Persicobacter psychrovividus: one gene and its partner. The protein of the gene in region 1 interacts with the protein of each later gene in a pairwise test. Links are inferred from orthologs where the notes say so. Each region holds a gene or a part of one and is shown on either strand. Other genes may lie near its edges.

Evidence for each region.
Region 2: the proteins of pepE (region 1) and pepT interact in binary tests that used the Escherichia coli proteins (3 or more experiments, as listed by UniProt). The link is inferred for Persicobacter psychrovividus from one-to-one orthologs.

Annotation. Positions count from the first base shown.
Region 1 is NZ_AP025292.1:762,847-766,163, forward strand. What follows is about bases 1-2,982. They hold pepE (dipeptidase PepE), read right to left. Parts: upstream 1,861-2,982; coding sequence 1,141-1,860; downstream 1-1,140. Other genes in these bases: purB (adenylosuccinate lyase), read left to right, coding at 1-979; AABK40_RS03390 (CatA-like O-acetyltransferase), read right to left, coding at 1,946-2,572. Outside these bases: AABK40_RS03400 (PAS domain-containing hybrid sensor histidine kinase/response regulator), read left to right, coding at 3,172-3,317. UniProt on the Escherichia coli protein: Hydrolyzes dipeptides containing N-terminal aspartate residues. May play a role in allowing the cell to use peptide aspartate to spare carbon otherwise required for the synthesis of the aspartate family of amino acids.
Region 2 is NZ_AP025292.1:1,896,872-1,900,096, reverse strand. What follows is about bases 221-3,110. They hold pepT (peptidase T), read right to left. Parts: upstream 2,337-3,110; coding sequence 1,104-2,336; downstream 221-1,103. Other genes in these bases: AABK40_RS08100 (hypothetical protein), read right to left, coding at 2,381-3,067; AABK40_RS08110 (efflux RND transporter periplasmic adaptor subunit), read left to right, coding at 221-984. In the rest of the region: more of AABK40_RS08110, read left to right, coding at 1-220. UniProt on the Escherichia coli protein: Cleaves the N-terminal amino acid of tripeptides.

The DNA of each region.
Region 1 (3,317 bases):
GGATGTTAACAACACCTCAATTCCTTTGTCTTTGAAAGAAGCGATGGAGCAGCAAGTGTTGCCTTTAATGGATGAGGTACTGGCTTTGATTGTTGAGAAGTCCAAAGAATGGGAATCGGTGTCAATGTTGGCTAAAACACATGGGCAACCAGCCTCTCCGACTCGTTTGGGGAAAGAGATTGAAGTATTTTCTGAGCGTATTACCCGCCAGATGGTGCTATTGGAACAAGTGCCTTTCGCAGCCAAATTTGGTGGCGCAACGGGTAACTTCAATGCCCACAATGTTGCTTATCCAAATATTCACTGGAAGTCTTTCGGAGATCAGTTTGTGTCTGATTACCTTGGATTAGTCCGTAGTCACCCAACAACTCAGATCGAGCATTACGATCACCTTGCGGCTTATTTCGATGGCCTCAAGCGTATCGATACCATCCTGATTGACTTCGCAAGAGATATCTGGCAATATGTGTCAATGGGGTATTTCAAGCAAAAAATCAAAGCTGGTGAAGTCGGTTCTTCAGCGATGCCTCATAAGGTTAATCCTATTGATTTTGAAAATGCAGAAGGAAACTTGGGCATTGCCAATGCTGTTTTTGAGCACCTTTCGGCGAAATTGCCTATCTCACGTTTGCAGCGTGACCTTACGGATTCTACCGTATTGAGAAACATTGGTGTACCTATCGGGCACATGGTGATTGCATTGAACTCTTTGAAAAAGGGGATCAACAAACTGGAGTTGAACGAAGCGGTTATCCGTAAGGATCTGGAAGAAAACTGGGCTGTTGTGGCGGAAGCTATCCAGACGATATTGCGCCGTGAGGCTTACCCAAATCCATACGAGGCACTGAAAGCACTTACGCGTACCAACGAAGGGATCACAGCAGATTCTATCGGCAGCTTCATTAATGAATTGGAGGTATCTGATGCCATTAAAGAAGAATTGCGTGCTATCACACCTTGGAACTACACAGGAATTTAATTTCTGAAATCATAAAAATAAGTGGCAGGCCGTGAATATTTGCGGTAGTGCACACTGAACATCCACCGAGAGCATTGCGCATTCGGTGGTGTTGATCAAACAAAAAAGCCTTGGATCTCTATCGATCCAAGGCTTTTTTACTTTACAGTAGTTTATCCTACTTAGCCCAGAAGGTAAGAAAGGTCACTGTTTTCGTCAATCGTTTTATTTTCTTTGGCATTGATGAATAGTTTTCCTGCGTGGCCACCGATGTATTTCATCGATTTACCGTGAATCTCCAGCATACAGCCTTCAGGAAGCCCCAAAACGGCCATGTCGGTGTTCTTGGTTAAAAACTCCTCAATACGCAAAGGGCGAGTCTCGCCACCGTGGTTTGGAATGCGCTCTTCGGTATAATGTGGATTGATCTGGAAAGGGATCAAATTCAGGGCATCGAAGGATTTAGGCATCGTAATCGGCATGTCGTTGGTCGTTTTGATCGTCGGGCAGGCCATATTGGATCCTGCACTCCAGCCAATATAAGGAGTACCCTTGCTGACTTTTTCGTTGATCAAATCCACAAGTCCATTCTCGTAAAGTTGGTGTAGAAGCTCGAAGGTGTTACCTCCGCCCACCATAATGGAAGCAGCCTCAGCGACGGCCTTTTGCTTGTCTTCCACCGTGTGAATCCCAGTAACCTTGATCCCCAGCGGGCTCAATGCATCAGCGACACTTTTGGCATAGTCGTCATAAGAAAAAGTAACTCCCGCATACGGTACGAACAATACTTCTTTGACCTCGCCTAAAAAAGTGGCGATATTTTGTTTGCAGTAACCCAGGTAGGCCTCTGTCGGCATGGTCGAGTTACTGATCAATAATAAATTTTGGTTCTCCATCATCATAATATTCTGCTGAACTACAAAGATGCAAAAGCAGCATCAAAGCCCGAAGTTGAAATCAAAAATTCTTTGACCCACCAGATCAGATTTATGGCTGATTCATCAGTGCCTGAAAAGCATCCACAAACAGGCCTACATGGTAACCATCCATCAGGGCGTGGTGCACATGAATGGAAACGGGCAGCTGTTTACGCCCTTTTTCTGAGCTCATTTTTCCGAAGGAAATTTTTGGGCAACTGTCCTTGAATGCGGAATTTGAAGCATGAGAAAGGGCGGTGAAATTCACCCACGGAATTGCTGAATAATGAATGACATTTTCTCCGGCAACCGAAGGCGCAAGGCCAGTGCTTTGCTGAATGCGTTCAATCTCGGTTGCGGCAGCAGGAAGGAAATCATCAAACTGAGGGAAATAATCCATATAGGCAAAGCCGAAAGTTCCATTGGGACGATTAATGGTCGGCGAGGCATTGACCTGATCGTAGACAAGTACTTTTCCTTCATGAATCCTGTAGCTGAAAGGTTTGATCTGGTTGGCGGCTTTCAGGGACTGATACAGATAATAAAGGAAAAAAGAATGGCCATTTTCCTTACATCGCTGGTAGGCAGTGGTACAGTCAATTGTTGTGGTAACGCCAAAAAACGGCTGGTCGAAATCTTTAAAGAAATGAAAATGTTCCTTGCGATCCCATTGGTCAATGTTTAATTCTTCAGGCATAAAATTCATTGATGTTGTACAGGTGGTAGCTTGTGATTGGGGTGTAAATACACTCCGGTACTTTTATAGCATGGGCTTATTCAGAAAGTACAAGGCACTAAAATAATGATTTCTGGAGCTGAAGCATCGATTTTTGGGCATAAAAAAAGAGGTTGTAAAAAATACAACCTCTTTATCGGTGTGCGCACGAGAGGATTCGAACCTCCACGATCGTGAGATCACCACCCCCTCAAGATGGCGTGTCTACCAATTTCACCACGTGCGCTTTTGTTTGAAAGCGATGCAAACATAAGGGCTTTTTTACAAATAGCCAACAGTTCAAAGGATAAAAAATAACAAATTTTGATAAGCGGTTGAGGGTTAGATGATTTGAGTGAAAAGTTTTTTTTCGCCCCTCAGTGGCGATAGGGGTGTTTTTTGTAGCGATTAAAAATATGCACGGATATTACATTGGTGATCGGTAGCCAATACCTGACGGGTTATGGAAAACAGGAGGTTTTCAGGTGTAAGTTTTAGCATTCAATGAGTATGTATAAATTCATTGCTATTCCTTAAACTAACGATATGCTATGTATTAGTACATTAATTTCCTCCGAACTATGCCCAATCGATTAAAGCGTTTAAATATTATTTTAGCTTATTTCCTTTTCATCCTTTTGGTGGGGGCGCAGTTAGTGTTATTTTTTTATTCACGCAAGCAACACCAACAAGACCTATTGATCGAGGTGGTCGATCAACAGCTTAA
Region 2 (3,225 bases), 1.1 Mb from region 1 along the record:
CGTGCGGCCTATAACCAGCAACAGGCGAACCTCGCCGTGGCCAAGTCTAACCTTGCCAAGGGCAAAGCTAATTTTGTTCGGGCGGAACAGGAGTACAAACGTCAGCAACAGCTGAAAAAGGACGAAGTGGTTTCTGTTGCAGATTTCCAGCGTGCCGAAGCGGAATTTCTTGCTGCTAAAGAGGATTTGGCGGCAGCGGAGGAGAATGTAAAGGCCTCCAATTATATTGTTAAATCATCGAGAGCTTCTTTGGCGGAGGCTCAGGAAAATTTGCGCCTGACGAACATTGTGGCGCCGATGGATGGCAAGGTTACGAAGCTGAGCGTTGAAAAAGGTGAACGGGTTGTAGGGACACAAACTATGGCAGGTACTGAAATGATGCGTATAGCGGACCTTTCAGCGATGGAAGCCAGAGTGGATGTGAATGAGAATGATATCATCAGGGTGCATAAAGGCGATACGGCTATTATTAATGTTGATTCTTATGCTTATTTAAATAAGAAATTTACGGGTGTGGTAACCTCGATTGCCAACACAGCAAAAGATAAGGCCTCAGCAGATGCTATTACGGAGTTTGAGGTAAAAATCCGTGTATTGAATTCCTCCTATGCTGATTTGTTGGAGGAGCAAAACGGTTTCCCTTTCCGTCCAGGAATGACGGCCAGTGTTGAGATAAAAACCAAAACTCGGAAAGATGCTGTGATGGCACCGCTTTCAGCAGTAACCACCCGTTCGGTTGCCGACAGCCTGAAGCACGGTGGCGTTGGTCGTTCGGATAAGGAAATTGAGGAAGTGGTGTTCATTAAAGATGGTGATGTGGCGAAGAAAGTGCCTGTGAAGACGGGTATTTCCAATTTCGATTTCATTGAAATCACCGAAGGGTTAAACTCTGGCGATGAATTAATCACGGGTCCTTATCAGATTATTTCCCGTAACCTAAACGATGGCGACAAGGTTCGTGTAGCGGAAAAGGAGGAAGAGTAATTGCATCATCAAATAAGCGATAGGGGAGTGCCATCATTTCGGAAGAAAGGTCTTACCCCCATCAGCATAAAAAAAGGCCCTTACGCTAACCGTAAGGGCCTTTTTTATCGCAGATGAAATTATTGGTGCTTCTGGGCAGTCAGTTCAGCAATCTTTACAATTACTTCAGTGGCTTTCTCAATGGCCTGAACAGGGACAAACTCATACTTTCCATGGAAGTTGTGCCCTCCTGCAAAGATATTCGGACAAGGAAGCCCCATGAATGAAAGACGCGCGCCATCAGTTCCTCCTCGGATCGGCTTGATCAATGGTTTAATTTCAAGCGATTTCATGGCTTCGGCAGCGATATCAACGATCTCCATCACTGGCTCGACCTTCTCACGCATATTGAAATACTGGTCTTTCATTGTCAGCTTGACCATGTCTGTGCCATATTTCTCCTGATATTTCTTGACCATCTTCTCTACAAATGCCTTGCGGGCTTCATATTTCTCCCCGTCGTGATCGCGGATAATGAATTGCAATTTAGAGGCTTCAATGGAGCCTTCCATATGAACCAAATGGAAAAAACCTTCATAGCCTTCCGTTGTTTCTGGTGTTTCATCAGCAGGGAATTCTTGCGCAAATTCAGTGGCTATTCTCATGGAATTAACCATCTTGTCTTTGGCAGCTCCTGGATGAACAGAAACCCCTTTGAATTCGATCGTTGCTCCTGCGGCATTGAAGTTCTCAAACTCAAGCTCCCCAACAGGGCCACCGTCAAGAGTGTAAGCGTAATCAGCATTAAATTTTTCAACATCGAAAAGATCTGCACCCTTGCCGACTTCCTCGTCAGGCGTGAAGCAAATTCGGATTTCCCCGTGCTTGATTGCTGGATTTTTGATCAGGAATTCCATTGCGGAAACAATCTCTGTTACGCCCGCTTTATCGTCAGCGCCCAAAAGGGTGGTGCCATCGGTGGTAATCAAATCCCATCCTTTATACTGAAGGATTTCTGGGAAGTCAGCAGTTTTCAGCACAATGTTTTGTTCTTTATTCAAAACGATGTCTTTGCCGTCATAATTTTCCCAAAGCTGTGGTTTTACGTTCGCCCCACAGAAATCTGGGGAAGTATCCATATGTGCTACAAACCCGATCGTCGGTACCTGATGATCTACATTTGCAGGAAGGGTGGCCATCACATACGCATGTTCGTCGATGGTGACCTCTTCCATCCCAATCTCCTTGAGTTCTTCGACCAGCATATTGGCCAGGTTAAACTGTTTTTGGGTTGATGGGATTGCTTCGACAGTCGGATCAGATTCCGTGTCGACTTTTACATATCTTGTAAATCTTTCAATGATGGCTTTCATAGTCTTTTCTGTTGTTTGTAGGGGGTGATCCCTCAAAATCTTAATTATTGATAAGTAAGCTCTCTTTCCTCAAGGGCGTACTTGGTTACGTTCTGATAATGGAAACCATACTCGGTTTTCAGTCTTCGTTGTAACCAGTTGCCTTGTTTGTCTTTTTTCAGATACTTGAACTGGGTAATATAATGGAATTCTTCAAAACTGATTTTCCTGCGGTGGCGGCTGCCTTTTTCTTCTATGAGGCGCCCTTTTTTATCATATCGGAAGGAGGCTGTTTGAAATACAGAACCATGCTCATTACTGAATTCAATACGCTCAATGAGTTTCTGTTCATTGTATTGAAAAGTAATGAGGGTCGTTTCACCTTCTTTATAATCCGTAATGATAATTTTCTCGATCAGCTGGTCATCAGTCCTGATCACTTCCTCCTGCGCCAAAAGCTCGTCTTGCTGGCTAAAAGTCTTTTTAATGAAAGAGTGGTTTTCACCCATATCAACCCTGACACGTGTGTCGGTGGATTTTTTACGGTTATTGACACGGTGCTCAATTCTTGTGCTACCTTCCTCTTCGACCTTGATCGATACTTCTCCCACAGCAATCTCTTTCCTGAAGGCATTGAATAAACCCAATCGTTTATATTGTTCCAGAAAAAAAATGGTTTTGCGGAACGTCTTGATGTTACCATTCAGCTCCTGTATGAGACATTCTTCTGGTAAAATTGTGTTGATGATCATAATGCATCAAAATTGTGAACCATCAAATTTAGCTAAAAATACATATTCTTCGGGCTTCTTGAGGCTGAATTTTTAATGGATTTATCCTGTAGGGAAGTGCGATTAGGTGTATAGTTGTATGGGTTTAAACCAAAAAAGAGTCGATTGATCAGATGGTC